DNA from 3 places in the Planococcus sp. SSTMD024 genome. Region 3 is predicted to be linked to each of the others. Evidence: riboswitches for the same ligand, from Rfam matches in the RefSeq annotation. Region 3 holds a riboswitch; each other region holds the start of a gene.
What was found. Region 3 has a riboswitch for S-adenosylmethionine ahead of mtnK (S-methyl-5-thioribose kinase). Riboswitches for the same ligand answer to the same signal wherever they lie in the genome.

Region 1 (10,483 bases), on a different contig from region 3:
GCAGCCCATGACGCCCGCGGTCTGGAAAAAGCCGATAACCAGAATATGCAGCCACTCGGAACGCTGTCTCGGGTGCTTGCGCCGGAACAGCTTGACAAAGACGGCCATTAAAATGCCCGCAATCGTAAAACGGATCCCGACCAACAGCAACGGCGAGACGTGGTCGAGGCCGATTTTGCCGACCGCAAACGAAGACCCCATCAAACTGGTCGTGATGATGACGAGAAACGCGAAAAGGAATTTGTTGTTCACAGGACACCCGCTCCTAGCTGCATGAAAAAACTCATCCAGAAATAGTCGAAACTTTTGATCTATTCCCCTATCGTACCGCATTTTTGCTCCAGTTGTCTCCCTATCTTTAAAACCGGACATTATTGATTCCAGACAAAAGCCCATTCCATAGCAAAAAAACCGGAAACGCCATCTCGTGTGCGATTCCGGGTGGGCATTAAATTAACGGATCAAATTATGCTTCCGTCACGAGGAAATTCCAGCGATGCCCGTCCACATCCGAAAACCCCGCTCCGTACAAGCCGTTTCGCTCACCCGGCGGCGCAAAGACGATGCCGCCTGCCTGTTCGATGCGGAATACGAGATTGTCGACTTCTTCACGGGATTTGGCCGACAGCGAAAACAACACTTCACTGCCGATCGATGTGTCCGCGATGTCTTGCTCGGTAAAGGCTTTAAAGGTTTCTTGCGGGAACAGCATCACATACAGGTGCTGCCGTTCCACATAGAATGCCGCTTGCTGGTCGTTGCTCGAATCCGCTTTGAACGTCAAAAATCCGGCTTGTTCATAAAACGCCGTTGCCGCCTGCAAATCCTTTACCGGCAAATTGATCCACAAGCTGTGGTCCATGGTTTTTCACCTCGTTTCCCTTCCTAAACCAGTCGCTGCCCTGCCCGGAGATCGTGTTAACTATCTAATTCCCCCGCTGCGTCATGGCAAACCCATCGGCGCGTATGTCCATCACAAGCCGCTCCGTTGACTTCTCGCAAACGCTCCTTTAATATAATGTTTTATTCCCTACTATATCACTCAGAAAAGGATGGTTTATATGACAACTTCGACTCGTGTCCAACCGGTCGACGAGGCAAAAGACCCCGTTTATCGCGATTCGATTGCACTGGACGCACCGCAAAAAGCATTGATTGGCGGCGGACTTACCGTCAGCGCATTGTTGACGGTCTACTTGCTCGCCACACAGCACATTTCACAAACCATCTTGCTCGGGCTTGGGCTATTGCTCGGTTATACCTTATTCCATGCCCGGTTCGGCTTCACGTCCGCTTTTCGGCGCTTCATGTCGGTCGGCAATGGCCAAGCGATGCGCTCGCACATGCTTATGCTGGCAGTTGCCGTGACGCTCTTCGCGCCGATTCTGGCGTACGGCTATTCGTTCTTTGGCACCGGTGTGTCAGGGTACGTCTCCCCGGTCGGCGTGAGCTTAGTCGTCGGTGCGTTTATTTTCGGCATCGGCATGCAGCTCGGCGGCGGCTGTGCTTCCGGCACGCTCTATGCGATCGGCGGCGGGCGTTCGGTCATGTTCGTCACGCTGTTGTTCTTTATTATCGGAACGACGATCGGCGCCTATCACTTGCCGTTTTGGACAGAAGACATGCCGGCTTTTGAACCGGTGTCACTCGCGACGTCCACTGGTCTTGGCTACGGCGGCGCATGGCTCGTGTCGATTGCGTTGTTCGGGCTCATCGCCTGGATCACGTTGATCATCGAGAAAAAGAAACGCGCCCCGAAAATGGCGCCGCTTCCGACAACGACTGGTTGGAAACGCATTTTCCGCGGTTCGTGGCCGTTGTTCGCCGCAGCGATCGCGCTTGCGGTATTGAACGCACTGACCTTGATGACGCGCGGCACGCCGTGGGGCATCACGTCCGCATTCGCATTATGGGGATCAAAAATTGCCGGATTCTTCGGCGTGGACGTCGCAAGCTGGGGCTACTGGCAAGGCGCAAATGCCGCGATGCTCGAATCGTCCACTTTCGCCGATTCCACCACGGTGTTGAACTTCGGGGTCATTCTCGGTGCATTTCTCGCATCCGCAGCTGGCGGCTTGTTCAAGTTCACCAAAATCACCATGGGCAATTTCTGGGCATCCGTTGTCGGCGGCTTGTTGATGGGCTACGGGGCGCGGCTCGCGTTCGGCTGCAACATCGGCGCGTATTTCGGCGGCATCGCTTCATTTAGCCTGCACGGCTATATTTGGGGCATTCTCGCACTCGCCGGTACGTTTTTCGCACTTTACTTGCGGCCCTTGTTCGGCCTGTCTGTCCCGAAATCCAACGATTCGGTGTGCTAGAGGTTTTAATCGCTTAACGATAAAAAAGGAGGCTCCCTGTCACAGGGAGCCTCCTTTTACATTTACATGACGACCGATAATGAGTCCCGCAAATTCGCTGTTCATTATCGGTCAGCTAGCCGCCCAAGTGCCCGATTAGCTGAATCCGCAAGGGCCCTGATTCCCGCTCACTGGTTGACTGGCGCACGGTTTTTCAGTTCCCTGCGTAAAATCTTGCCGCTGATTTTTGTTTTCGGCAATTCCTCGATCACTTCGATCTCGCGCGGTGCGGCATGGGCGGACAGTTTCGAACGCACAAACAAGCGAATGTCTTCGATTACTTCATCGCTGACCGTATAGCCGCTGTTGAGCACGATAAATGCTTTGACGATTTCTCCCCGCAGCGCATCGGGCTTGCCGATCACGCCCGCTTCTGCGACCGCTTCGTGTTCGAGCAATTTGCTCTCCACTTCAAACGGTCCGATGCGCTCACCTGAGGAATTGATCATGTCGTCACTGCGCCCTTGGAAAAAGATGTAGCCGTCTTCGTCTTGGATCGCCAAATCGCCGGATAAGTACCAGCCGTCAAATTGGAAATACGACCGGTATTTGGCCTCGTTTTGCCACACTTCCCGCATGATGCCCGGCCACGGGGTGCGGATTGCCAAATGGCCGATCTCCCCGTTTGGCAGCGCCTCGCCTTGGTCGTTCAGGATGCTGACTGATATGCCGGGGAACGGGCGCCCCATGGAACCTGGCTTGATGACTGCAGCCGGCAAATTGACGATCAGCTGGGCGCCGGTTTCGGTCATCCACCACGTATCGTGGATGCGCAGGCCCAATTGCTCGCTTCCCCAATAGATCACTTCGGGGTTCAACGGTTCACCGACGCTCAGGATGTGGCGCAGCGAACGGAGGTCGTAGCGCGCCAAGACCTCAGCCCCCGCTGATTTCAGCATGCGGAACGCGGTCGGCGCACTGTACCAAACCGTGACCTTTGCCCGCTCGATGGTGGCGTACCAGGAATCGGCATCAAAACGCCCGCCGTTGACGACGATGGTGGCGCGGTTCAGCCACGGGGCGAAGATCGCATAGACGGTGCCCGTTACCCAGCCCGGATGCGCCGTGCACCAATAGACATCGTCTTCTTTCAAATCGAGCACCCAGTGGCCGGTCTGGTATTGATGGATCATCGCGCGGTGTGCATGGATGATGCCTTTCGGTTTGCCGGTCGAGCCGCTCGTGTAATGGATGTTGAGCGGGTGTTCCAAGTCGACCCATTCAGTTGAAAAACCGCTGTCAGTGGTTTGTTCTGACAGCTCCGTCAAGGAAATTTCCCCTGCTCGGCAGCGATCGGATCCGGCGGTGATGAAAATCTTTTCCAGAGACGGCAACTCATCCCGTGGAATGCGCACGGCAAGCGCCGGGTCGGTGATGATAAAGCGCCCACTGCAGTCTTGTACGCGGTCGCGCACCGCTTCTTCCATGAACGCCTCGAACAACGGGCCGGCGATGGCGCCGAGTTTTATCACTGCGAGCATACTGATATAGCAATCGGCATTTTTCGGCAGGAAAATAAAGACGATGTCGCCCCGGCGGACGCCTTCACTTCGAAGGGCTGCCGCGACGTGGTCGGTTTGTCTTTTCACTTCGTCGAACGTCCAGTGCTCCTCGTGTTCACCATTGATGTAATGAAGGGCCGTTTTGCTGCCGTAGCCGTCCTCGACGTGCCGGTCGATGCATTCATGGGCCATGTTGACTTTTCCTGTCTCGCTCCAGGTAAATTGCCGTTCCACTTGCTGCCAGGAAAAAGATCGCCGCCCTTGGTCATAGTCCGGCAAGTTCGGCTCGTTCCCTGGTTGAAAACGTGGTGCCAATGGTTGATTGCTCATCTGTTGTGCCTCCTTTTGTCTATAGAAAAAACCCCGCTCATCGAAAGAAGAGGGGATTCGGTCCTCAACTTATCTTTCAGCCTCGCGGACTGCAGGAAGGAGCACCTGTGCAAGCATTGCTTGCCGGTTGCTGGGTTTCATCGGGCCTGATCCCTCCACCACTCGTGATAAGAAGTGTTGCTATGTAATTGAAAAACGAATGTCCAAAACAAAAACAGACCTCCACGAGAGAAGGTCTGTTGTGCCTTCTCTTATCTGCCAGACGCATTCGCCTGTTGGAAGGAGCACCTGTGCAAGTAAGACTTGCCGGTTGCCGGGCTTCACAGGGCCAATTCCCTCCGCCGCTCTCGATAAGATGATGGTTGTCTATGAAATTCGCTATGTCGACAATGGTACGGGAGCACTTCCGGGATGTCAACAACTTCTTCCAAATAACTTGAAATATTCCTTGTTTTCCGACTTTTTAAATAGGCATTCCCTTTTAGGTTCGTGGCACCAGCCGCCGCTTGAAAAAAGGATTTTCTCAATTGTTGCGGAATGGCCCATCTCATTAAAACCATTACCGGGAATATACTGACCTTTTTCTTGATTATTGCTATACTCAAGAGACTTTAATGAAAAGTGCAGGTGTTCATGATTCAACCGTATTTGATCCAAACCATTGATTCGCTCGACCCAAGAGTTTCTCATGCCTCCCCCGTGCCGCTCCATCGCCATCAGCAGACCGCAGAGCTGGTGTGGATGGAAAGCGGCACGGGGGAAGTCGCGCTCGCCGATCAGCGGCTGGCGCTGTCACCTGGCGATCTGCTGTTGATCCCGACAGGCTGTTGGCATCGTTTCGACCGTGCCGATGGGCGCATCAGAACACTGATTGGCCCCCCCGCCTCTAACATGTCTTCGGTTCGATTCATGAAGGCGGAAAGCCCGCAGTTTATCGCTTCACTGTTTGCGGAACTCGAGCGTGAAATTCAATCGGCTGCGTCCTCTGGCAGCAAATGCCAAAAAATAGTGGAACTGTTGTGGATGGAATGCGGCATCACGCAACTTTCGGCATCTGCCCTGCCCACGGATTCTTTCCGATTGCTTCACCTCTTGCATGAATTGGAGGAAGACTGCCACTTGCCGTTTTCCCTATCCGCTACCGCCGCCCGGTTCGGCCTTAGCAAATTCCACTTCAGCCGCCTGTTTAAAGAACGCTGCACACAAACACCGCTTCAGTTCGTCATCGGCTGCCGCCTGGACTGCGCGCAGCAGTTATTGCGTGCGACTGGAGAGGAAGTGGCAGCCATCGCCGCCCGGTGCGGCTACAAGAGCGCTACGCAGTTTCACGCGGCGTTCACACGCCATAGCGGCATGACCCCGCGGTGTTACCGCCTGCATCAAACGGACGGCGTGTAATGCCATTCAAAGGAGACCACTCATGACGATCGAATTCATCTACCGCTCATTGGAATTTTCAGCGCTCCTGCTACTTAATATTGCCATCGGCGCGTTCGGTTTCATTCCGAGCCTCCTCATCACCCCGGTCAACCTGGATCGTTTTGGACTGGCCGGCGGCAGCGTATTGTCCGTCAGCGGAGAAATCATCGGGGCGCTCTTCGGCTTTTGGCTCTACCGTTACGGCGCCAAGCACATGCCGCCCGCTTGGCAGCAACTGCGGTGGTTTCGGTTTTTCCTGCGCCAACAGAATGCCGCTGTATTTTGGGCGGTCATCGCGTTTCGCTTGCTGCCATTTGCCCCGTCCGGCGCCGTCACGGCGGGAGCCGCGCTGACCCGGATTTCGACGCCCGCTTTTTTTGCGGCGAGTTCGATTGGCAAGCTGCCGGCAGTGGCCGTTGAAATTGCCGTCGCGTTCGGGCTGACTTTGTGGCTGCCCCGCTCCGTGCTGTATGCCGTGATCATGGCTTTACTGGTGATGGTCGTTACGGCCGCCATCCTCCGAAAGCGCAGCACGCCGAAAACCGATGCGCACTAAAAAAGCGAGAGAATCCCTTGTGAGGATCTCTCGCTTTTTGCTGTTCGTTAATTGACTTTCTTGCCGCCGCCCCAATACATTTCACGCAATTGGAACTTCTGCAGCTTGCCCGTCGCCGTCTTCGGCAAAGCTTCCACGAAGTCGACCGATTTCGGCACTTTAAAGCGCGACATGTGCTCCCGCGTATAGTCGAGGATTTCCTGTTCGGTCACTTCCGCGCCGTTGTGCAAGACAATGATTGCTTTTGGCACTTCGCCCCATTTCTCGTCCGGCACGGCAATGACCGCGACTTCCGCGATTGCCGGATGCTTATACAGCACGCCTTCGATTTCGGTGGACGAAATGTTTTCACCGCCCGAGATGATCATGTCCTTGATGCGGTCCTGGATTTCGATAAAGCCGTCCGGATGCGTCACGGCGAGGTCACCCGTATAGAACCAGCCATCGCGGATCGCTTCGGCGGTTTTTTCCGGATCTTTGTAATAGCCTGCCATGACGACGTTGCCCCGCGTCACAATTTCCCCGAGTTCCTTGCCGTTCCAGGCGACTTCTTTTCCGTCTTCCTGGCTGACGACTTTTGTTTCGCCGTTAAAGGCCAGTTCAATGCCTTGGCGCGCCTTGATGCTCGCCTGCTGCTCCGCATCCAGCTCATCGAATTCGTTTTTCCATTCGCAATACAAAATGAACGGCGAAGTCTCGGTCAGCCCATAGACGTGCATCATGTTGAGGCCGAGCGTCTGCTGGGCTTTGGCGATAAGTGCCGCAGCGGGCGGCGCGCCGGCCGTGCCCATGCGAATTTTGGTCTTCAATTCAATGTCTTTCGCTTTCGGTTCATTGACCAGCATGTTGACGACCGTCGGCGCGCCGCACAACGAGGTGATGCCGTGGCTTTCGAACAAATCGAGGATGAGCGGCGGGTCAACTTTTCTTAAGCACACATGCGTGGCACCTGCTGCTGTGATCGCCCACACACCGCCCCAGCCGTTTGTGTGGAACATCGGCAAGGTATGCAAATAGACATCGTCGAATTTAATCTCCAAATGATGCAGGAAGTTTGCACCGTTCAAATAATTCGTCCGGTGTGTCTGCATGACGCCTTTCGGGTTCGACGTCGTGCCGCTTGTGTAATTCAGCGACAGCATCTGGTTTTCATCGAGTTCCACAACAGGCAATTGCTCTTCGTCTGTGACGGCTCCGATAAATTCCTCGTAGCCGATGCCCGGAAGGTTCGTCTCATGCCCTTCAGCCGGTGCGATGATGTATTTGTCGATCGGCAAGTCGCCTTGGATCTCTTCGATGATCTTGGCGTATTCCGCATCGACAATCAGCATCTTCGCGTCACTGTGTTTGATGATATAACCCAAGTCTTTCGCGGACAGCCGGTAATTTAGCGGCACGATAACCGCACCGAGCGGCGGAATACCGTAGAACGCCTCGAGCATGTAATGGGTATTCGGCAGCATCACGGCGACATGGTCTTGTTCCTGGATGCCTGCATTATGTAAGGCAATTCCCAACTGGTCGGAGCGGCGGGCAAACTCCTTATACGTGAAGCGCTTGTCTCCGTCGATGACGGCTACCTTGTCCGGGTAATACTTGACTGCGCGTCGTTTCCAGTCCAGCGGTGTCAATGGTACGATCATTTCCAAAACCCCTCTCGTGTCTCTTGTATCCAACTGTTATATATCAAGTATAGAAAGGCGCACACGGGCTGTCAACGGAAGTTTCGGAATTGGCGGAAAAATGAAACAATACATTTTTTGTGTTATAGCACAATTCCATCCACCGTCAAGAAATGGCTGTTCCACCAGCGGCTACCGAATTCAAGGCAAGCGGCAGGCATTCAGCACTGCGTCTTGTGTTTCGTTGGGGCGTAGTCTTGTGCCAGCAGCGCCAAGTAATCGATATCTTCGTAGGCGCCGTCCATGAAAAACTCTTGTTTAAAACGCCCTTCAAAGGCCATGCCCGCTTTTTCAAGCACCCGCCTCGACGCAGGGTTGCGCACGAGACAGCGGCCGAACACGCGGTTCAGGCCGTGTTCGGTGAATGCCTGGTCCAACACTTTTTGGCACGCTTCTGTCGCATAGCCCTGCCCCCACTCGGTGGGGTCGATAAAATAGCCGATTTCCCCTGAACGGTGGGCCTTTGAAATGGAGACCAATCCGCAGTTGCCGATGTAGCGGGCGGGTTGGTCTTTTGTGTAGACCGCGTATTCAAAGGCATGGCCGATGTCAAAGCTTTTTTGGACATAGTTGAGCCACCCGTCGAGTTGCTTTCTCGGATACGGATGCGGAATCATCAGCATCATTTCGGCAATTTCCCGTTTTTTAACCACGGCGTAAACCCTATCCGCCATGTCCGCTTGATAAGGCTTCAACCAGAGCCGTTCGGTTTCCAGTATCATCACGCATGCCTCCTGTTTGGTGATCCAGATTGGCCCTGGTACTGCCAAAAAGAATACAGCTAACGAGTTATTCGGTTAATATTCTGAATAAATTTATAGTGAATAGGCCATAATGCAATAAAAAGGCGTTGAATGATTTATTCATTCAACGCCTTTCGTCTTATTCGGCAGCGGGCACTAAGTAAGCTGCCGTGACGGCGCCGTCTGTTGCTTCGTCAACGATAAACGAACCATTCGAATAGCGGTCGACTGCTTTCAACCGGCCCGGTGCAATCGGAATGCGCAAGCCTTTGGCCGTTTCGAGCAGAATCTCTTCTTTTCCGGTCGTGCCGATGACGGCAACGACGCGGTGGGGATTGGATTTCAATTCCCGCAGCATGATGACGCCGCGTTTGGCGCGGCTGCCGCTTTCAAATTCACTAAGTTTCATTTTCTTTGCGGCCCCGCGCTGCGTCGCGAGCACGAGATCGGGCTGCTGTTTCGCATCAATCATGACCGCAGACACCGCTTCGTCGCCTTCTTTCAAGTTCAAGCCTTTGACGCCAGACGTCCGGAGCCCTGTTACAGGCACTTCTTCGAGTGGGAAACGGACGCCGTACGCCATCTTGGTGGCCAGGAACAGTTCGCTTTCGCTCGTTACGAGCCCTGCAAAGATCATGTCGTCGCCTTTTTTCAAGTTCATCGTCTTGATGGCGCGTGAGTAGCGCTGCACGTGGTAATCTTTCAGCGCCGAACGCTTCACTTGGCCGAATTTGGAGACGGTTAAAATGGTCGCATCTTGTTCGAAGTCTTCGAACGGGAACACCGCGAGCACCGATTCGTTGGAATCCAAGGTGACGATGCTCGATAAATGCTGGCCGAGGTCTTTCCATTTGATATCCGGCAGTTCATTGACGGGCTGGAATACGAAATTTCCGCCGGTCGTGAAGATCAAGACCGTATGCTGTGTATTGAGGTTGCCTTCGAACAATAGGTGGTCGCTGTCTTTCATGGCGAAATCCTTGCCGTTCGAAGCCGCATGGGAGCGGGTGCTCGTCCGTTTGACATAGCCTTCTTTCGTCACGGTGACAATGACTTCTTCGCTTGGAATCATGATTTCGCGCGTAATGGTCAACTCTTCGATCTTTTCTTCGATTTCGGAGCGGCGCGGCTCGGCGAATTTCTTACGGATCGCCTGGAGTTCCTTTTTGATGACGTTTTTCAATTTCGTCGCGCTCGTCAAGATGCCCGTCAGCTCGGCAATCAATTTGCGCAAGCTTTCCTCTTCTTTTTTGAGTTCGGTGATGTCGGTATTCGTCAATCGGTACAGCTGCAAGGACACAATCGCTTCTGCCTGCGCTTCTGAAAACTCGAATTTCGCGATTAAGTTGTTTTTCGCGTCGCGTTTGTCTTTGGACGCACGGATGGTCTTGATCACTTTATCGAGAATCGACAAGGCTTTGATCAAGCCTTCGACGATGTGCATGCGGTCGCTCGCTTTTTGCAAGTCGAATTCCGAACGTTTCGTCACGACTTCTTTTTGGTGTTCGATATAGGCATCGAGCATCGTCGGCAAGGTCATCATCGTCGGGCGGCGGTGATGGATCGCCACCATGTTGAAGTTGTAGCTGATCTGCAGATCGGTGTTTTTGTACAAATAGTTCAAGATGCCGGCCGCCTGCACTTCTTTTTTCAATTCGATGACGATGCGAAGGCCCGTGCGGTCGGATTCATCGCGCACTTCGGAAATGCCGTCGAGTTTGCGGTCAAAGCGGTGGTCATCGATTTTCTTGATGAGGCTCGCTTTGTTCACCTCGAACGGGACTTCCGTAATGACGATCTGTTCTTTGCCGCCTTTTAACGGTTCAACCGCCGCTTTGGAACGGACGACGATTTTTCCGCGCCCCGTTTCATAGGCTTTTTTGATGCCGTC
Region 2 (10,483 bases), on a different contig from region 3:
CATCGAACAATCGCCGGAAGAGATGGGCGAGAAAAGCGTCGAAATGATGATGAAGTGGTTACGCAATGAAGTCGTGCCTCTTGATTCCAAAGGATATGTGACCGATATCCGCATTGTGGAAGGAAAGGATGAATTGCCGTGAATACAATCCAAAAGAAGATTTGGATGCTCGCGGGAATCGTCATCGTCATGATGTTCGCGATTTGGCTGGCATTGACCTTTTACAACCAGAAAATGCAGGACCAATACAATGACATCTTGCAGCGCTATTTGCAGATGAACGAAGTGACCGCCTCCAGCCAGCAAACGGTGACCAATTTGAACGACTATCTATCCAATCCGACAGCCCGCTCAGCAACGACGCTCGCGTCCAGCCAAAAAAGGCTGCAGGACGCCCAGGCGTCGTTGTTGGAATTGCGCAATGCGGACAATGAATTTTCTTTGACCAATTACAGCAATATGATCGAAAGTTTTATAGAAACCGTGGAACGTTCCGCTGCTTTCAGCGAACAAGGCGAGAATGACATCGCGGCGAGCGAATTCACGGAAGCGAATCGCATGTCCGTCTATATCTCCGAAATGACCTTATCGATTTTCAATTCCGAACTCAGGACGTACGAACGCTTTTACCGGGACATTATCCGGCAATCACAGGAACTGAACACGATGGGCATTTTGCTGTTATCCCTGACAAGCGTGTTGTTGTTATTGTTTACCTATTTGTTTTCCTTAAGCATCACCAAGCCGGTCCATCAATTGACGAAAGCGGCCAACGAATTGGCCAAAGGGCGCTTTGACCAGCCAATCCGCGTGAATTCCAATGACGAAATTTCCTTTTTGGCGAAAACCTTTGACCATATGCGCGTGAACATCAATAAACTGATCATGGAAATTCAGCAAAAAGCCCAAGTGGAGAGTGAATTGCAGGAGAGCCAATTGCTGCTGCAGCAAAGCCAGATGCGCCATCTCCAAAGCCAGATCAATCCGCATTTCCTGTTCAACACCTTGAACACCTTATCGAAAAAAGCCTATCTGGACGGCGCCGAAGACACCAGTGATTTATTGGTCAGCGTGGCCGGTTTGCTGCGCTATAATCTGAAGCGCCTCGACCATACCGTGACACTTGAAGAAGAAGCGCATGTGTTGACGCAATATATGGACATCCAAAAAGCCCGTTTCAGCGACCGGTTGACCTTTCACATCGACTTGGATCCAGCGGCCTTGGTATATCAAATGCCGAGCCTGACGCTTCAGCCGCTCATCGAAAATGCCGTAATCCATGGGATTGAGCCGAAAGAAGACGACGGCGAAATCTGGTTCCGCATCAAAGAAGAAGACCAGCACATACGGGTGGAAATTGAAGACAACGGCCAAGGCATGGACGAACATAAAATCGAACAGCTATTAACAGGCGGCATCGACCCACAAGAAGGGCATGCAACGGGCATCGGCTTTGCCAATGTCGCGAAAAGGCTGCAGCTGTTCTACGGCAGCGACGATGTCATCAAAATCGAAAGCATGCCGCAGTGTGGAACGAAAATCGTTTTGAAATTGCCGAAAGTAACGGAGGTTGAAAGCTATGTTTAAGCTCCTGCTCGTAGACGATGAACCGATGGAACGTGAAGGGATGAAAGCGATCCTGGAGCGGTCATTCGAGGAAATAGAGATCAAGCAAGCGAAAAATGGCAAACAGGCAGTGGAAATTGCAGCTGACTGGCAGCCGGATATTATCTTCATGGACATCATGATGCCGGTCATGACGGGCTTGGAGGCGATCGAACAAATTCGCGGGACCGACCCGGAAGTCGAATTTGTCATGATGACAGCATTCGATACTTTTGGCTACGCCCAGCGAGCGATCAAATTGGGCGTGAAAGATTATTTGCTGAAACCAAGCAAAGCGGCAGAAATCGTGGCCATCGCGGAGAAGTTGTTCAGTCATTTGAAAAAGAAAGCACAGCAATCAGCGCAACGCGAGCAGCAACAAAGCGCCTTGCAAAAAGCGATGGCCATCGTGGAGATGGATATCGTTACGCAATTATTGTTCGATCAAGTCCAGGACATGCACATCGATTTGCTGGTAGACATGAAAGGAACCGAGCCATCCAACGAGAAATTCGTCATGACGATCGCCGTCCCAAAAGGCGTGGAGCAACTATGCCGCGATATTAAACGGGACATCAGCGAAACTTCTCATATTTGGGCGGGCCCTTGTTATGACTGGCAATTGCCGCTCATCGTCTTCCGCGATCCTGCTCATTCATACCGCTCCCAGGCGATCACGCTTGCGAATCGGATTTTGGCAGCATCCGGCAAGCGGGAGCAATGCTTTGTCGGGATTGGGCCGGTGTGCGATTCTTTGGAGCAGGTGCGGGATTCCTACCAGAAATCATTGATCGCCATGATGGATTTAGCGGTTCCTTCGCGCTACCGTTTTTATTCGGCAGACTTAGAACCTATCCGCACACATGACCCCGCGCTCATCAAGCAGCAGGAAAAGAGAATGGCTGATTGTGTCCGGACTGGCGATTGGGAAGCGGTCGAAGATATCGTAAACGGATTGATCCGGCAATCGGAGCAGACAGGCGAAAATGTCCTCAGAACCCAGCAGCGTTCGCTTGAATTATTATGGCTTTCCAGCCGGATCATGGAGGAATCCGGAATCGAGACGGAAGCGCCTTATTATGCGATCCCGGCACAAGACTATCGCCAATTGATGTTAGAAACCTCGGATTTGATAAAGGCTTTGAAGCAGCATTACACCATGCATTTCAGCCGTGTGGAATTCGACAAGATCCATAAAATCAAGCAATTCATCATGGAGCATTCCCATGAAGACATTTCACTCGAAGTGCTGGCGAAGAAAGTGGATTTGAGCCCCATCTATATCAGCAAATTGTTCAAAGAAAAACTCGGCATCAATTACATCGACTTTTTGACGGAATGCCGGATGGGAAAAGCCAAGAAACTGCTCGCCGACCCGGAAATCAGCTTGAAAACGATTGCCCTGGAAGTCGGTTACCACGAACCCAATTATTTCAGCAAAGTGTTTAAGAAAATGCACGAGCAGTCCCCGACTGAATACCGTTTGAACCTGCTGAATTCAGGCCGCACGCAAGGAATCAGCACATGAAGCGGTTGCTAAGGGGATTGTTGCTGATGAGTACGGGCGTTTGGCTGGCAGCGTGCCAGGAAGACGCTAAGCTGCCCGAAAAAAGTGTGTTCAAGGAAGACGACAAGGCACAAGACGAGGAACCGCTGAAAATCGGCTTTGCAATGGACACCTTGAAAGAAGAGCGCTGGCTGAAAGACCGAGAATTGTTCGAACAAGCGATTGAATCGCGCGGATTGGAAGTGGAGATTGCCGCAGCGAATGGGGACGACGCGCTGCAGATCGCCCAAGCCGAAGAGATGATCCAACAAGGCATCGACTTACTCGTCATCGTGCCGCATAACGCAGAAGCGACCGCAGCGATTGTCCATAAAGCGCACGGGGCAGGCATCAAAGTCATCGCTTACGACCGGCTCGTGAAAAATGCGGAAATCGATTTATACGTCTCCTTTGACAATGAAAAGGTGGGGGAGCTGCAAGCCGAGAAAATGCTGGAATTGGTTCCAGAAGGCAATTACGTCTACATCGGCGGCGCCCCGACAGACAATAACGCCCATCTTTTGAAAAAAGGCGTGTTTGATGTGCTGCAGCCGGCAATCGAACGCGGCGACATCAACATCATTTATGATGAGTGGACTGAAGATTGGGCGCCGGAACAAGCTTTTGCGCATATGTCGCAGGCGCTCGACATCAACGGCAACCAAATAGATGCGGTTATCGCGGCAAATGACGCGACCGCCGGCGGGGCGGTCGAGGCGCTTGCGCAACAAGGGCTTGCCGGGTCCGTCCCGGTCGCAGGGCAGGATGCCGAACTGGCAGCTGTGCAGCGGATTGTCGACGGCACACAATCGATGACCGTCTATAAACCGATCCAGCAATTGTCCGAACGTGTCGCAGCGCTTGCTGTCGAATTGGCGGAAGGGAACGAAATCGGACCGACCGTCAGCATCAACAACGGAAAAAGCGAAGTGCCGTCTGTGTTGCTTGAACCAGTTGCCGTCAACGACGATAATATTCAAGATACGCTCATTGCGGACGGGTTTCATCGTGCAGAAGACGTTTACCGCAAAGACTGAAAACTGGAACTGCCTGCCAGCAGCGTCTTGGCGGATAATTTTCATTCTGCAGAAGAACTGGACGGGCTGGAATGACACCAGCTGTTTGAATCTGTAAGAGCAAGCGTAAATGCCGCTACCCGGTTGAATGGGAAGCGGCATTTTTCGGTGGCGAAAGCCGGACGATCGAAAAAATCTAAAAAGAATTTTAAATATTCGGTTGACTTCTCTATTTCCTAGTATTAAGATAGGGATTAATTTAATAATCTTATCCAGAGAAGCCGAGGGACTGGCCCGATGACGCTTCAGCAACCCCTGATATCAATCAGGAAGGTGCTACTTCCAGCAAGGAGAGATTCCTTGGGAGATAAGAGAGCGGACCCGACCATTCAAATAGCCCTCTTTTCTCGTTTTCAGAGAAAAGAGGGCTATTTTTATTTTCTACAGAGGGCTGCGGAAATTGCGATTTCAAAAGGAGGAATTTGACGATGACGAAGAAACGGATTTATTTGAACGCTTTTGAGATGGTGTGCGCAGGCGGGCACCAGTCGCCGGGGTTGTGGCTGCATGAGGACGACCGGTCGCATACGTATAAGGACAGCGAATATTGGATCGAACTTGCGAAACTATTGGAAAAAGGCAGATTTGACGCGGTGTTTTTGGCCGATGTGCTCGGAACCTACGATGTCTACGGCGGCACGCGCGATGCCGCATTACGCAATGCGGTGCAGACGCCGGTCAATGATCCGCTACTGGTCGTGCCGCTCATGTCATCAGTGACGGAGCATTTGAGTTTCGGGGTCACGGCTTCTGTCAGCCACGAACATCCGTACACCTTCGCACGGCGCATGTCGACACTCGACCATCTGACAAAAGGGCGCATCGGCTGGAACGTTGTCACTTCCTATTTGAAAAGTGCTGCAGTGAATATCGGGCTCGATGACCAAATGAGCCACGACGAACGCTATGAATTCGCGGCCGAGTATTTGGACGTCTGCTACAAGTTATGGGAAGGCAGCTGGGAAGACGGCGCGGTCGTCCGTGATCAAAAATCGAAAGTCTATACCGACCCGGCGAAAGTCCATGACATCCGCCACGAAGGCAAATACTTCAAAGTGCCGGGCGCGCATTTATCCGAACCGTCGCCGCAGCGCACGCCGGTATTGTTCCAGGCAGGCGCTTCGCCGCGCGGCCGTGAGTTCGCCTCGAAGCACGCCGAATCGGTGTTTACGGCAGGGCCAACGATTCCGGTGGTGAAAAAAGGCGTCGACGCACTCCGTGAACGCATCAAAGCGAATGGCCGAAACCCGGAAGATGTGTTGGTGTACACAACCTTCACCGCGATTGTCGGCAAGACCGAAGAAGAAGCGCAAGAGAAATACGAAACCTTGAAAAGCCATGTCAGCTACGAAGGCGCACTCGCGCTGCTCAGCGGCTGGACCGGCATCGACTTTTCCGGATACGAGCCGGAAGATACGCTCGAATACATCCAAAGCAACGCGATGCAATCGGCGGTGGAAGTGTTCACGCGCGCCGATCCGGATCGAAAATGGACGATCGGCGAACTCGCGACATTTGTCGGCATCGGCGGAAGAGGGCCGGTCGCAGTCGGCACGCCGGAGCAAGTGGCGGACGAAGTGGAGCGCTGGAGAGATGAAACCGGAGTCGACGGCTTTAACTTGGCGTATACGCTCGCACCCGGAAGCTTCGAAGACTTTGTCGAACTGGTCGTTCCGGTCTTGCAGGAACGCGGGCTCGTGCAGAAAGAATACGCAGACGGCACATACCGTGAGAAAGTCTACGGCAAAGGCCAAGCGCACTTGAAAGACAATCATCCGGGCAGAACGTTCAAGCAATTGCACGAAACAGTTAACAACTAGAAGGGGGAATGAGGATGCTGACAGCTTACTGGATCGCCGTCGCCGTCTTTTGGATCGCGGGGCTGACTTTATGGAACAAACTCTATCCAAAACCGAAACCAAAAGGAGGCGAACAGAATGGGGGATGATACAACTTGGCTATTGCCGCTGATTGCTTTGATGCTCGTCGGCTATTTCGCCTTGACGACATGGCTCGGGAAAAAAGGCAAAGCCCACAGCGGATCGATGAAAGGCTTTGCGATCGCGAAAGGCAAAGTCAATCCGGCGGTTGTTGGCATGAGTTTCGGCGCCTCTTACGCCAGTGCCAACCTGTTTCTCGGCGTGCCGGGCTGGGCGTATACATACGGCTTGTCGACTTTGTGGTATACGATCGGCTGCTTTGGGGTCACATGGCTCGGGCTGTTGTTGTTCACGAAAGCTTTCTGGCGCTACGGGCAGAAAAATGGCGGCAGCCTGACGATCCCGCAGTGGCTCGGCAACCGCTACAACAGCAAAGCCTTGCGCGTCCTCGTCGCCTTATTGGTGCTGTTCAATATTTATTACATTGTCGGGCAGAACGTCGGACTCGCGACGATGTTCGAGACGGTCATCGGCATTCCGTATTTATGGGGCATCGCAATCGGCGTCGTCATCACCGTCGTCTACGTGAGCCTCGGCGGCGCGTTCGCGCAAATTGTCAGCGACGGCATCCAAGGGGCAACGATGGCGGTCGTGTCGCTATTGTTATTCATCTCATTATTATGGACGATCGGCGGCGGATGGAATGTGTTCGGCACGCTGCAATCGGAACTTCGCGCGATCGACCCGGCACTTGTTTCGCCGCTGTCGACTGGCGGGCCGTTCTATAGCGGTTTCGCGATCTTGAGCATCCAGTGGCTGCTGTTTTCATTCGTGCTATTGCCTCATTTGATGAATAAAGTGCTGACGGTCGAAAAAGAACAAGACTTGCGAACCTTCACTTTATCCGCCGGCGTCTCCTTGTTCACCTTATCGATCTTCTCGGTGTTCGCCGGACTCGCCGCGCGCATCATCTTGCCGGGGCTCGCGTCGGCTGATAGCGCCATTCCGGCGTATATCATGGAAGCTTTCCCGGTGGTCATCGTTGCGCTGCTCGTCATGGGCTTGATTTCCGCGATCCTGTCAACGACCGACAGCCTGTACCTTGGCATCACCAACAGCATCGGCAACGATTTGTTCAAAGTGCTGGCAGTGCCGGTTCTCTATAAAAACAAGAATTTGACGGAGCAGGAACTTGATGCCAAAGTGCTGAAAGCGTCGAAAGTGTCGCTGGTCTTTATCGGCCTCGTGTCGCTTTATATGTCGATCAACCGGCCGGAATCCTTGGCGCTTTTGACGAACTTCGGGACCTCCGCGATCATCAGCGGCATTGCAGCCCCGATCAGCCTCGGCTACTTCTGGAAGCACGCCAATAAATCCGGCGCCATCGCTTCCGTCGTCAGCGGTGCCGGCTGCTATATGATCTTGACCGGCACCGGTGTCATCGAGCACGTTTTCCAGGCGATGTTCTTCAGTTCGATCCTCGGCTTCACGTCGATGATCACGGTGAGCCTGCTTGCCGAAACTTTGAGAAAGCGCGAAAAGACTTCGCAGGAAGCAGTTCGTGGATTGTAAAGAGAAAGCCTCGAAATCATTCGGGGCTTTTTCCTATGCTGCCAATCTTCAGAGAAAATTCATAAATCCAAATGCGCCGCTCTTGTTTCTTGCGTGCAAATGAAATAGGCTGAAAAGAGTTGTTGCAATAATTGAGTTGACCTAACAAGAAAGAAGGAATCTTACCTATGAAGAAGACTTTGGTTTTATTAAGTGCATTACTGGTTTTGCCGATGACAGCGCATGCGCATTCGGTGCTTGAATCGTCCACTCCGGCAGAAGGCGCGGTTGTGGCTGAGCCGATTGAACAAGTGGTGCTCGATTTCAGCGCCGGCATCGAACAGGGCAGTGGCATGACGATGACGATGGACGGTACCGCTGTGGATTTCAGTGAAGTGGCTGTAATGGAAGACCAATTGGTCGGGACGCCGGCGCAGGAACTGGAAGACGGTTCGTATGTCGTGGAATATGACGTGCTGAGCGAAGATGGCCACCCAATCCAAGGGTCACTTGCTTTTGAATTGCAGGCAGGCGAGGAAGAAGCGGCGCAAGAAGAGCCGGCTGAAGAAGAAACGGTTGAACCGGAAGCTGATGAAACGGAAACAACGGAAGCAGCAGAGATGGAAGAGGCAGCCGCGAGCGGTTCGGAAGTTCCTTCAGAAGAAGGCGGTTCCAGCATGACCTTGATCATCGCGGGCCTCGCCATTATCCTGTTGGTCGCTGCCGTTGTGTTAATGCGTAGAAAACGATGAGTTGGTTGATCGCACTGTCGGATTTTTTTCTTTATGTGGTGTTGGTGTTTCTGGCAGGGGATGTTGTCTTGCGCTGCGTCAAATCGGAGAAAAAGCCGCTTGTTGAGGTTCCGAAAAAACTGCTCTTGATGGCGCTTGCGCTTATTCCGCTATTGCTTGCCCCGCCTGTCATCCAGCTGGTTTTATTGCTTTCGGAAAGTTTTGGGCCGGGTCAGGCATTGATGGATGTCGCAACAGAATTTCGCGCCGGCCAAAGCTACGTATTCGGCGTCTTGATGGCAGTGGCATGGGTGATCGTGGTGTGGCGCGACGGATCGTGGGCGTTCCGCGCGTTTTGGCTCGTGCTCAGCGTGCTCAATGTGGCGTATGCGAGCCATGCTGCATCGATTGCGGACTGGCAAGGCTTTATTGGGCACGCGCTTCATTTTCTGGCGCTCGTATTATGGGCGGGCGTATTGATCCACATTGCCTGGTTTTTGGGCGATGGGCGCAATTGGCGCGCATTTCTCAAATGGTTTACGCCGTTTTCTGTTGCCATGATGATCCTATTGATCGGCAGCGGCATTTGGCTCATGTTGTTTTTTGTGGCGCCGGAAGATTACGCGAGCTCGTGGATTTTGCCTTACGGGCAGCTCTTGCTCTTGAAGCATTTGAGCATCGTGCCGCTGTTGCTCGCAGCGTTCATCAATGCCGTCTTATCCAGAAGCGATGCCCCGAACCGCGCATGGCTTAAAGTCGAGAGCTGGCTGTTGCTGTTGGTGTTATTAATCACCGCCTTCATGAGCAAGCTCGCCCCGCCGCATAATATCAACGAAACGTTCCGCATGGAAGGCGGCGCGCCTTTTGTCGAATGGTTCGCCGGGCCGCAGTATCTGCCGGTGCATGCGGTATGGACACCGAATATTGACGCGTTCTTGATGCTGGCGATCGGCCTGATCTTCCTCGGTTTGCAATGGCTGGGCTATCGCAAACAGCTGCCCGAATGGCTGTCGTTTACGTTCGGCCTCGGGTTTGTTGCGGCGACTTACACCGGATTGATGTTCAGTTTCTTATTCTAATGAAAACCTTGCCTGAAATGGCGGGTTTTTTTCTTGCAAAGAATATTTCGACTATCGGCTAAGCTATTGAGACTGCCAAATGCTTGCGTTACACTTGCAAATGGCAAGGAATGGGTTTTGATAATTCGAAAATTTCCAGTTCAATATTAACCTTAAAGATTTTATGATCTTTAGTTTTTGGTTATTCCTTTTCCGCAAAATTAAAGAATGGCGAGGTACAACAAATGACGGATTTACGAGTGCCTCATAAGCGTTTCCGCCCGGAGTTAGAAGGAATCCGGGCAGTTGCAGCGCTTTTGGTGGCAGTCTATCATATTTGGGTCGGATCGGTATCCGGCGGGGTCGATGTCTTCTTCATCGTCTCGGGGTATTTGATCACGACATCTCTCTTGTCACGGATGGTGCGCGATGGCCGCATCAATTATTTGGAAAATCTGTTGGGGCTCGCGAAGAGGCTGTTTCCACTGGCGTTTACGGTAATGGTCGTCTCTGCGATTCTGTCGATTGTTCTATTGCCGCTCAGTGTGTGGCGCCAGACGATTGCGGAATTGTTCGCGTCGATGTTCTATTTCCAAAATTGGCAGTTGGCCAAAAGCGCTGTTGATTATTTAGGGCAAAATAACGAAGCCAGCCCGTTCCAGCATTTCTGGGCGCTGTCGATTCAAGGCCAGTTTTATGTGACATGGCCGGTCCTCATCACGCTTGTTTATTTGCTGGCGACGAAACTATTGAAGACGCCGGTGCGCAAAACTTTGCTTGCGGTGTTGTCGGTCATTTTCGTCGCTTCACTCAGCTATTCGGTGTACATTACCGCGGTCAATCAGCCATGGGCGTATTTTGATACATTCGCGCGCGTCTGGGAATTCAGCCTCGGCGGGATGCTTGCGCTCTTGCTGCCGTATCTGAGGTTTTCGGACCGTGCGCATCTCGTCATGGGCTGGGCCGGGCTTGCGATCATCGCGTTCACTGGAATGGTGCTGCCGGTGTCGACCGTGTTCCCGGGATTTGCGGCATT
Region 3 (10,483 bases):
CGTCGACTCCTGCCTGCTGCAACTCCCAAACGGTCAAGCGCGCCCCTTGGAACAGCGGCCGCGTTTCGCATGCGTACACTTCAAACTCACGGCCACGCTCTTGGCCGAGATGAAACGGTGCGAGTGCAGTGCCGTATTTGGCTGTCGCGATCGACCCGGCATTGCAGATCGTCATGACTTTTTCTTTGTCTGCGAGCAACTCAAGTGCAAGTTCGCCGATATTGCGGCATGCCGCTTCGTCTTCGTCGCGGATGAGTTGGGCTTCTTCGATCAGCTGCGCTTTTGCTTGCGTGACCGTTTTTGCCTGTTCGATCCGGTTGACTAACCGTGCGATCGCCCAGGCCAGATTGACCGCTGTCGGGCGGGAAGCGACGAGATAGTCGGCATCTTCTTTTACACGATGGCGGAACAACCCGACATCTGCCGTGTCGTGGCGTTTTGCCGCAAGTGCCAAGCCATAAGCTGCTGCGATGCCGATCGCCGGTGCTCCGCGCACTTTCAATTGAAAAATCGCTTCATGCACTTGTTCCAAAGTCTCAAGCGTTTCATAGTGGACGGTCTGCGGAAGCAGCCGCTGATCCAAAATGGTTAGTTGTTCATCTTTCCAGATGACCGATATTGGGATGGTCATTTACTCAGCTCCTTGATCGCCGTTTCGAGTTGCTTGATGGACTGATACTCCCGGCGTGTTTGGATCAATGTTTCCCCGGCTTTCAAAGTTTGCCGCTTGCGATCGATTCGGGTCGACTCGTCAGCGATGTCATCCAAGTCGCGGACATGTGCCAATCCGATCGTCCGGCGGATCAATTCACATCCGGCAAAGCCGATCGCATCGTGGAAGATTTTTTCGATGGCGTATTCGCGGTAGCCGGCTGTCGTTTTATAGGTCTCGATTCCGTCGCTTTCCCATAAACCTGAAAATTGCTGTTCGAACACCTGCCATGTGTGGGTGATGTCTTGCACAATCAGCTCGTGCTCTTCGCCGCTGCGCGTAATCGCCTGGACGATCAAGTTGGCGAGAAATAGCCCGACATCAAAACCGATCGGTCCGTAGAAGGCGAACTCCGGATCGATGACCTTCGTATCGTCTTCGTCGACGAAAATGCTGCCGGTATGCAAATCGCCGTGTAAAAGTGCTTCCGCTTCCGTCAAAAAGCTGCGCTTTAGTTTGGCCACTTCGAACTTCAGCGGCTCGTTGTCCCAAATCGCCTGTGCCGCTTCGCGCAGCGGCTCTTCAAAATCATTGGTGTCGTGGTCGAAAAACGGATCGGTGAAAATGAGGTCTTCGGTGATCTTGCACAGCTCCGGATTGGAAAACTCAGCCACAAGCCGCTTTTTCTCGAACGGATGCAAACCGAAATCCGAGGTGTGAAACAAGGTATGCGCTAAATAACTGCCGATATGTTCCGCAAGCTTCGGGTAATGCTTGCCGTCGATCAAGCCGTTGCGCAAAATCGTCAACTGCGACAAGTCTTCCATGACGGTGAACGCAAGCGCAGCGTCCGTCGCATACACTTCCGGCACACGGCCTTTCGCGAGGCTGCCATGCAGCTTCAAGGCATTTGCTTCAATGGTCGCCCGGTGAAGCGTCAGCGGCCAGCTTTCGCCGACGACTTTCGCGTACGGCAAGGCTTGTTTGATGATGAGCCCTTGCCCAGTGGCGGAGTCAGTGATGCGGAATACGTAATTCAAGTTGCCGTCGCCGATCTCTTCACATTGGAGTGTTGCGGACGACGCAAAAACGTCCAAACTCTGTGCCAGCCGAATCGCTTGTTGTTCAGTCAATGCTTTGTATGTAGACGGTGCTGTAAGTGTCATATTGATTGCCTCTTTTCTGCGGAATAATAAAAAGCCTCTTTCCCGAAAGAAAGAGGCGCAGAATAAGAGATCCATGCCTCTTATCTTTCAGAAATGTACATTTCTGATGGAATTAGCACCGTGCCTTAAGGGATCGAATCCCGGCGCCAAAGCGCCCCGTCTCACAACGGTATTACGGTCGGTTGCTGGGCGTCATCGGGCCATTTCCCTCTGCCTGCTCTTGATAAGAGTTTGCTATGCAACATTTATGAAGTTCTGAAACGAATGCTAGCACGATTCAGAATTCATTGTCAATAAAATATTTTGAAAAAATGAAAACCTTTCCGCTAAAGGCGAGTTTCATACTCGGGTTTTCTAGTTCATCAATTACTTGCTGCACTTTTCTTAAATACCCGCTGCCGGTTGGGCATGCTCTTTTTCTGGTGAACGCACCCTGAAGTGGTCAACTGACATTTTTCAGACATTTTTGATTTTCTCCGTTGACAGATACCGCCCGTCATGAAATAATCAGAATTACTTTGCAACAGCCACAATTTCATAATCTATTCTTATTCAGAGCAGGTGGAGGGACAAGCCCTACGAAGCCCGGCAACCGGTCCGATCATGGACACGGTGCTAATTCTTGCAGCCAACGCAATCGATTGGCTGGGAAATAAGAAGGCGTTAATCATTAACCTCTTCTTATTTGCGAAGAGGTTTTTTTATGTCCACTAAGCAGGAGGGTTATTCATGAGCGGTGTTATCGCGACATATCAATTATTCGGCAAAGCCGGTTCATTCGAAAAAAAAGCAGAAGCCATTGCACTCGGTTTGACGGTCGGTTCGTGGACCGATCTGCCATTGCTCGAGCAGCAGCAATTGCAACAACATAGAGGGAGCGTCGTGTCGGTCGAAGAATTCCCGCACGTCACCCACCCCGCACGTCAAGGCGTCATCCAAGCACGCCTGAAAATCCATTACCCGGCGGCCAACTTCTCAGCGGATTTGCCCGCCATCCTGACGACCGTCTTTGGCAAGCTGTCGCTCGACGGCGAGATCAAATTGATCGATTTGGATTTTGAAGAATCACTGCTCCGCCAGTTTCCGGGTCCGCGTTTTGGGATCGACGGCATTCGCGAAACGCTCGGTGTCAACGGGCGCCCGCTCGCCATGAGTATTTTCAAGGGCGTCATCGGCCGCGATCTCGATTATCTATCAGATCAACTTCGCCAACAGGCACTCGGCGGCGTCGACTTGGTGAAAGACGATGAGATTTTATTCGACAATCCACTGACGCCGTTTGACACGCGCATTACCGCAGCGCGTCATGTGTTAGACGAAGTGTACGAAGAAACCGGCCATCGCACGCTGTATGCCGTCAATTTATCCGGACGGACATCAAGCTTGCGCGACAAGGCGCGGCGGGCACGTGAACTCGGGGCGGACGCTTTGCTGTTCAATGTCCATGCCTACGGATTCGACGTCTTGCAGGAACTGGCAGAAGACGAAGAAGTGGCACTCCCGCTTATGGCGCATCCTGCGTTCAGCGGCGCGTATACGTCATCCGATTTTTACGGCGTGTCCACAGCGCTTGCACTTGGCAAACTGACACGACTGGCAGGAGCTGACTTCAGCTTGTTCCCCTCCCCATACGGCAGCGTCGCCCTCGAGAAAGAAACGGCGTTGCAGCTCGGTCAGGAACTGGTCAGCGAAGGCCCTTTGAAGCAAAGCTTCCCGGTGCCATCCGCCGGCATCCACCCCGCCCTCGTGCCGCTATTGTTAGAAGACTACGGCACCGACAGCATCATCAATGCAGGAGGCGGCGTCCATGGCCATCCAGACGGCGCTGCTGCTGGCGGCAAAGCGTTCCGCCAAGCGATCGACGCCGCACTGCAAGGACAGGCTTTAACGGAAGCCGCCAAACAACAGGATGAATTACAAAAAGCGTTAGCATTATGGGGGGAAACCGTATGAACAAGCCGGTCATATTTTGCGACTTCGACGGGACGGTGACTTCCCGCGATAATTTGATCGCCATCATGAAAGAGTTCGATCCGCCGGGTTGGTCGCCGATAAAAGATCAAATTCTCGATCAGCGCATTTCCATACGCGAAGGCGTCCAGCAAATGTTTGCCTTGCTGCCATCTTCCGCCAAGCAACAGATCATCAACTATGCGCTCGACCAAGCGGAAATCCGCGAAGGCTTCGCCGATTTCGTCGCCTACACAAAACGCCATGACATCCCGCTCTATATCGTCAGCGGAGGCATCGACTTTTTCGTCTACCCATTGCTCGAGCCATACGGTCCATTCGCCGGCATCTATTGCAACGAAGCGGACTTTTCGAATGACAAGATCCATATCCGCTTCCCGCACGGCTGCGACGAACAGTGCGACAGCCAAGGCTGCGGCTGCTGCAAACCGTCCGTCATGCGCCGCATCATGTCGGAGCAATCGACGAGCATCGTCATCGGCGATTCCATCACCGACTTGCAAGCCGCCAAACAAGCGGATCTCGTCATCGCCAGGGATTTCCTGGTCGACAAATGCGAAGAGCTCGGCATTGCCTATGAAACTTTCGAAAGCTTCCACGACGTGACGGATATTCTCGACGCCAAGCTAGGAGTGATTTCATGAGCGCTTTCGAAACCCGCTGGCAAGAACTCGCCGAAGTGAAACGGGCGCTTGCTGCGCGCGACTGGTTTATGGGAACAAGCGGCAATTTGGCGATCAAAGTTTCGGATGAGCCGCTCGAATTTCTCGTCACCGCCAGCGGCAAAGACAAATACAAAGAAACAGCGGAAGACTTTCTGCTCGTCGACAAAAATGGGCAGCCCGCACAAGATAGCGCGCTCAAGCCTTCAGCCGAAACCTTGCTGCACCAGGCCGTTTATTCCGAAACCTCAGCCGGCTGCAGTTTGCACGTCCATACGGTCGCGAACAATGTCATCTCCGAGCTCTATGGAGATGAGGGGGTTATTGAATTTCAAGGACAGGAACTGATCAAAGCGTTCGGCTTATGGGAACAAGACGCCAAGCTGTCGATTCCGATCATCCCAAACCATGCCGACATTCCAAAGCTCGCAGATGAGTTCAGAAGCTTCGTCACCGCCGATAAAGGCGCCGTACTCATCCGCAACCACGGCATCACCGTGTGGGGGAAAGATGCTTTTGAAGCGAAAAAACTGCTCGAAGCGAGCGAATTTTTATTCCAATACCAATTGGCGCTCCGCCAATTCCAATCCTAAAACAAGAGAGGAAGATCCATCATGGCCATCATTAAAATTCAAGGAACAGACGAAACAATCGAATCCCAACAAGAGGTTGCCGCATTTCTCGAAAGCCAGGAAGTCGTCTACGAGCATTGGGATATCCATAAATTGCCGGAGCCATTGCGCGAGAAATTCGATTTGAGCGACGAGGAAAAAGAACAGATCCTTGAAGCGTTTCGTTCGGAAATCGATGACATCTCGGCACGTCGCGGCTACAAAGCAGCAGACGTCATCTCCCTGTCCGATTCGAACCCGAAACTCGATGAACTGCTGAAAAACTTCCAGCGCAAGCATATCCATACAGACGACGAAGTGCGCTACATCGTCAGCGGCCACGGCGTCTTCATCATCCAAGGCCAAGACGAACGCTTTTTCGAAGTCCACCTGACTCCGGGCGATTTGATTTCGGTGCCTGAAAACATTACGCATTATTTCACGCTCGCTGAAGACCGCAAAGTCGTCGCCGTGCGCATCTTTGTCACTACGGAAGGTTGGGTTCCGGTCTACGAAGACGAAACCGTCAACAATTAAAAAAGAAACGAAAAAGACATGCCCCCTGTTAAAGGAGCATGTCTTTTTTGCTTTTTCTTATCATTTTGTTGGTATCGCGGAGATTAAAATTTATTGAAAAAGAAACTTTTCAATCATTCAACACGCTTTTTCTTTTGCGGATCTGGTATGTATTCAATTGCTGAAATAGTTTTGATACAGAACGCTGGCCGGCATTGAATTGCACTGCATATTCAAAATTATGCTCTTTGGCCACTTTTCGGATGATTTTTCCTTCCAGTTGGAAAGGTTCACCTAGCAATTCGAAGCTGCAGATTACCTGTTCATACAGCGCGAAATCCAGGTAGGCTTCAAAAACAAGCCCTCCGGCACTCAAGCTGGAAATATCTACAAGAACCTCTTCTTTCTCAGATAACTCTACCTTGCCGCTGATCGCGCGGACAAAAGACACCCGAAAAAACTCCCTGCGGTTATCGCTCACATTGTTACTCCCTTTCCCCCAAGCTTGTTACATATACAGATTGAGCAGCAAGCCCTTTATTTCTCCTACTGTTTCCAGTATGCCAATATATTCCACTTCATTATCCAATAATTGATCCTGAAGCGCAATCACTTTTTCATCGATGACCTTCACGATTTGTTGAGGCGGCGCCCCTTCCCCGAAACCGGACGCAGCTTGGTCGCTCAGCTGGATTCCGTGGCGAAGCGATTCCCCGAGAAATTGCTTGATGGATTGTTTATACGCAACCAAGTTCTGCAGAGTCCGGTGTTCCGCGAGCCGTTTTCCGCTCAGTTCGACATTCGCGAGTAAGGGCGTGAGCGCATCCCGCCTCAGCTCAGTCCGCGACTGCTTCATGGCTTCTGCAAATGCGCCGCCTGGCGGTTTGGCAATTGCCGTATTGGGTTGTTCTGAAGGCCTCGGCCTTGCTGCATCAATGCGCATCTCCATGTCCCACCTATCGAGTCTGTCTTTTCTTTTCTAATTGGACGGCGACTTCCGCTTCGCCGATCGGAAATTCCAATAGCTTGGCGATATGGGCAGCCGAGAAGCCCTGTTTCGTCAGCTGACGGACTTTCTCGCGCCGGCTTGTTTCCACCGGAGGCTGATCGCCGGAAAAATCCGCGCTTTTCGGCTCTTCTGCTTGATGCTCCGCTTTTTCCCACTGCGCCATTTTCGCTTCCGTCTGCTCCAACCGGTCCATCAATTTATCGTATAAGGCATCGTTTTCCTGTTCGACGGCTGTGATGAATTCCGCCATGGCCGCTTCCAGCCGTTCGGATTCCTGTTCGACCATCAGCTTTCTCGACATCATCAGTTTGACGTTCAGCAATAACAATAAAGTGCTGACCACTATCAACAGTGCTACCATCTGCTCCCTGCTTTCCTTCGATTAATAATGTTCATGGACCGACAACATCGCTGCGTGCAGCCGAAGCATCGCTTTCGAATGCAGCTGCGACACCCTGGAAACGCTGAGCCCGAGAATCTCTGCGATTTCGGTCAGCTTCATCTCTTCAAAATAACATAACGAAACCGTCAACTTCTCTTTTTCCGGCAATGTGGCAATGGCTTTCGCTAACGCCTCTTTGGTCATCTGCCCAGACAGCTCGCGTTCCGGCGAACCGATACTGGCACGCGGCATGCGCTCTTCCAAGTTCGACTGCTCGTCATCCATCGACAGCATTGCCGATAGGGCAGCTTCCGAGACGGCGCGGTTCAATTCTGCCGGGGTCATCCCCAAGTATTCGCTCACTTCCTGGTCACTGGCACTTTCGCCTTTTTGCTGTTCCAGTTCAGCGTACGCTTTTTCGATTTTCTTCACTTTGTCCCGCAATGAACGCGGCAGCCAGTCGCTTTTCCGGAGGCCATCAATGATTGCCCCTTTGATGCGCCAGGCGGCGTAGGTTTCGAATTTCCAGTCTTTCTCCGGCTTGAATTTATCGAGTGCGTCCAGCAAGCCTTCATAGGCGTAGCTTCGGACTTCGTCTTTGTCGACGGTTTTCGGCAGGCTGATAAGAAAGCGTTGAATCACATAATCCACCAAAGGCAAATACTTCGCGACTAAATAATCGCCGGCATCCTGGTCCCTGTGCTGCTGCCAGTTGCCCCATTGGGCTAGTTCTGCATTCGACAATTTCTGATTTACCAAGCTGTCCACCCCAATTCTGCTATGCCTTTATTTGAAGAATAATTTCATGACGAATCCCCGAAGCCCGATCTTGAATGGCGACGGCAACTCCAGATACGCCGCTGCGAGCGTGCGTATTGCTTTGCTCGCCGAACTGCCCGGATGTGCCAGCAGGAACGGTTGCTGCTTTTTGACCGCTTGCGGCACATGGAGATCTGATGGCACTATGCCGAGCGTCCGGATGTCTATACCCAGGAAACGCTCTGCGACTTCCGCAAAGTTTTCGGCTGTCTGATGGCCTTCTTTTCCGTCGGTGCATTGATTGACGACGAGGCGAATGGCCAAATCCGGGTCTTTCGCGTGCATCATCTTGACGACCGAATAGGCATCGGTGACCGATGTCGGTTCAGGCGTCGTGACCAACAGCACTTCATCCGCTGCCAGCAGAAAGCGCATATTGTTCTCCGACAATCCCGCTCCCGTATCGAGCAGCACAAAATCCACTTTTCCTTGCAGGCTGCCAAGCTGTTCCATAAAACGCTTCATTTTTTCGGCGTCCAGTTCAAACAATCCCGAAAAGCCTTGCCCTCCGGCAATCAATTGCAAGCCGAGCGGGCCGCGCTCGATCACGTCTTCGATCGCCAATTGCTTGTCGAGCATGCCGGCGATCGTTTCGCGCGGCGCATGGCCGAACAAAATATCGATGTTGGCAAATCCCAAGTCGACGTCGATGATCAGCACCGATTTCCCTTGTTCGATCAACGCAAGCGCAAAGTTCAACGTGAAATTCGACTTGCCGACGCCGCCTTTGCCGCTTGTCACGGCCAAAACGCGCGTATTGCGGGTGCTGGGCTTCGTTTTTTTTCGCGACATCTTTTCCCTTAACTGAACGGCCTGGTCACGCATGGCGCTCTTCCCCTGCGATGTAATCGGCGATACGCATTGGTGTTGCCGCAACCAAATCATCCGGCACGTTTTGGCCGGTCGCGATGCGGCGAAGCGGAATCCGGTAGCGGTGCAATAAATTGAGGATGACACCGGCAGAAGCCGTTTCATCTTTTTTCGTCAACAGCAACTCATCAATCGACAGCGCTTCGAAGTTGCCGATGATCTGGACCATGTCTTCGTATTTTGCCGTCAAGCTCAATACCAAAGTCGTATGGATATGCTGCGTTTCCGGCAGCAGCTTCTGTAACTCTTGAATGTATTCGGCCTGCTGGTAATTGCGCCCTGCCGTATCGATCAAAATGACGTCGCACGCTTTCAAGGCATCGAGTGCCCCGGCCAGCTGATCACGTGATTCGACCACTTCGACCGGCACATCCAGGATTTCACCATAAGTTTTCAATTGCGCTACCGCTGCAATGCGGTACGTATCGGCGGTGATCAAACCGACCGTGCGTTTATGTTCCAGCAATTGCTCAGCCGCCACTTTCGCGATGGTCGTCGTTTTGCCGACACCAGTCGGGCCGATAAAGCAAGCGATCGAAGGCGAGGCGTTCTTGACGGCCTGTTGGTGCTGCTCAATAAAGCGGACGAGCTCTGCATGAAACGCCTCCTGCACCGGTGCTTCGTTTTCCGGTGCCTGCAGCAATTTGGAGAGCAGCTCTGTCTGCACTGCCTGTTCAACGCCTTGTTTTTCCAGCAAGCGGCGCACCGGGCGCAATGATTCAGGCAACCGGTCTTCCGGCCCTTCGCGCATCATGAGCCGCTTCAAACTTTGCAGCTCGTCCATCAGTGCATCGTTTTCCTGGTTCTTTGCCGCCATCGCTTGCCCTTTGACTGGTGCAACAGTTTTGGGTGCCGGTTGTTCCGCCGTTTCGGCCGCCGCGGTTACTTCCAGTCGGTCTTTTCGGAACAAGCCGAACAAGCCGCCAGTCTTCACTTTTTTCGTATTGAGGATGAGGGCATCATCGCCCAAATCTCTTTTGATGAGTACCATGGCTTCGGCCATCGTAGTGACTCGGTAAGTTTTTAATCTCATGGGATGTTCACGACTCCAACACTTTGAATTTCGATTTCAGGTTCCAATTCGTTATAGGACAAGACCGGCAGATCCGGCGCAAAGCGTTCCACGAACTGGCGCATATAGATGCGGATGGCAGGCGAAGTGAGCAAGATCGGCTGGACGCCGTTTTGCTGCAGCTGGCCGGCTTGCTCGGTGATTTTCTGGAAAATCGTTTGGGACGATTCCGGATCGATCGACAAGTAATTGCCTTGTTCGGTGCGGTGGACCGAATCGGCGAATTTCTTCTCCAGGCTCGCTCCCGCCGTTATGACTTTCAGCGCTTCATTGTCCGGCGCGTACTGGCGGGTGATCTGTCTTGCGAGTGCCTGGCGCACATATTCCGTCAGCAAATCGACGTCTTTTGTCTGCGGCGCGTAATCGGCCAAGGTTTCCAAGACAACCAATAAATTGCGGATCGACACTTTTTCCTTCAATAACTTCATGAGCACTTTTTGGACTTCGCCGATGCTCATCAAATTCGGAATCAATTCTTCGACGACAGCCGGAGAGGAATCACGGATGTTTTCGATCAGTGACTTCACTTCCTGGCGGCCGACGAGTTCATGTGCATGGCGTTTGATGATTTCCGTCAAATGCGTCGAGACGACAGACGGCGGATCGACGATGGCGTAGCCCGCCATCTCGGCTTCTTCTTTCATGTCTTCATCGACCCATAGTGCCGGCATGCCAAACGCAGGCTCGACCGTTTCGATGCCAAAGACGTTCTCATCGTCGACACCCGGGCTCATCGCCAGATAATGGTCGAGC

Region 1: it holds a riboswitch for S-adenosylmethionine, as region 3 does, so the genes downstream of both, acsA (acetate--CoA ligase) here and mtnK (S-methyl-5-thioribose kinase) in region 3, are expected to answer to the same signal.
Region 2: it holds a riboswitch for S-adenosylmethionine, as region 3 does, so the genes downstream of both, AB9R92_RS08705 (LLM class flavin-dependent oxidoreductase) here and mtnK (S-methyl-5-thioribose kinase) in region 3, are expected to answer to the same signal.

Annotation. Positions count from the first base shown of each region.
Region 1 covers NZ_JBGGNS010000019.1:3,064-13,546, forward strand. Annotated here, with positions in the region: gene AB9R92_RS03835 (DMT family transporter) at 1-252, opposite strand, end outside; gene AB9R92_RS03840 (VOC family protein) at 467-862, opposite strand; gene AB9R92_RS03845 (YeeE/YedE family protein) at 1,062-2,321, shown strand; gene acsA (acetate--CoA ligase) at 2,489-4,192, opposite strand; SAM riboswitch class I at 4,259-4,366, opposite strand; SAM riboswitch class I at 4,441-4,549, opposite strand; gene AB9R92_RS03855 (helix-turn-helix domain-containing protein) at 4,826-5,590, shown strand; gene AB9R92_RS03860 (TVP38/TMEM64 family protein) at 5,613-6,167, shown strand; gene AB9R92_RS03865 (long-chain-fatty-acid--CoA ligase) at 6,215-7,810, opposite strand; gene AB9R92_RS03870 (GNAT family N-acetyltransferase) at 8,011-8,571, opposite strand; gene parC (DNA topoisomerase IV subunit A) at 8,732-10,483, opposite strand, start outside.
Region 2 covers NZ_JBGGNS010000021.1:343,513-353,995, reverse strand. Annotated here, with positions in the region: gene AB9R92_RS08725 (sugar ABC transporter substrate-binding protein) at 1-142, shown strand, start outside; gene AB9R92_RS08720 (sensor histidine kinase) at 139-1,587, shown strand; gene AB9R92_RS08715 (response regulator transcription factor) at 1,580-3,133, shown strand; gene xylF (D-xylose ABC transporter substrate-binding protein) at 3,160-4,188, shown strand; SAM riboswitch class I at 4,433-4,541, shown strand; gene AB9R92_RS08705 (LLM class flavin-dependent oxidoreductase) at 4,656-6,047, shown strand; gene AB9R92_RS08700 (sodium:solute symporter family transporter) at 6,165-7,679, shown strand; gene AB9R92_RS08695 (copper resistance protein CopC) at 7,847-8,410, shown strand; gene AB9R92_RS08690 (copper resistance D family protein) at 8,407-9,468, shown strand; gene AB9R92_RS08685 (acyltransferase family protein) at 9,693-10,483, shown strand, end outside.
Region 3 covers NZ_JBGGNS010000020.1:68,892-79,374, reverse strand. Annotated here, with positions in the region: gene mtnA (S-methyl-5-thioribose-1-phosphate isomerase) at 1-631, opposite strand, end outside; gene mtnK (S-methyl-5-thioribose kinase) at 628-1,818, opposite strand; SAM riboswitch class I at 1,896-2,048, opposite strand; SAM riboswitch class I at 2,364-2,477, shown strand; gene AB9R92_RS06190 (2,3-diketo-5-methylthiopentyl-1-phosphate enolase) at 2,548-3,771, shown strand; gene AB9R92_RS06185 (2-hydroxy-3-keto-5-methylthiopentenyl-1-phosphate phosphatase) at 3,768-4,433, shown strand; gene AB9R92_RS06180 (methylthioribulose 1-phosphate dehydratase) at 4,430-5,044, shown strand; gene AB9R92_RS06175 (1,2-dihydroxy-3-keto-5-methylthiopentene dioxygenase) at 5,066-5,599, shown strand; gene AB9R92_RS06170 (PilZ domain-containing protein) at 5,709-6,059, opposite strand; gene AB9R92_RS06165 (YaaR family protein) at 6,087-6,521, opposite strand; gene AB9R92_RS06160 (DUF6115 domain-containing protein) at 6,535-6,948, opposite strand; gene AB9R92_RS06155 (FliA/WhiG family RNA polymerase sigma factor) at 6,970-7,728, opposite strand; gene AB9R92_RS06150 (MinD/ParA family protein) at 7,756-8,613, opposite strand; gene flhF (flagellar biosynthesis GTPase FlhF) at 8,606-9,691, opposite strand; gene flhA (flagellar biosynthesis protein FlhA) at 9,688-10,483, opposite strand, start outside.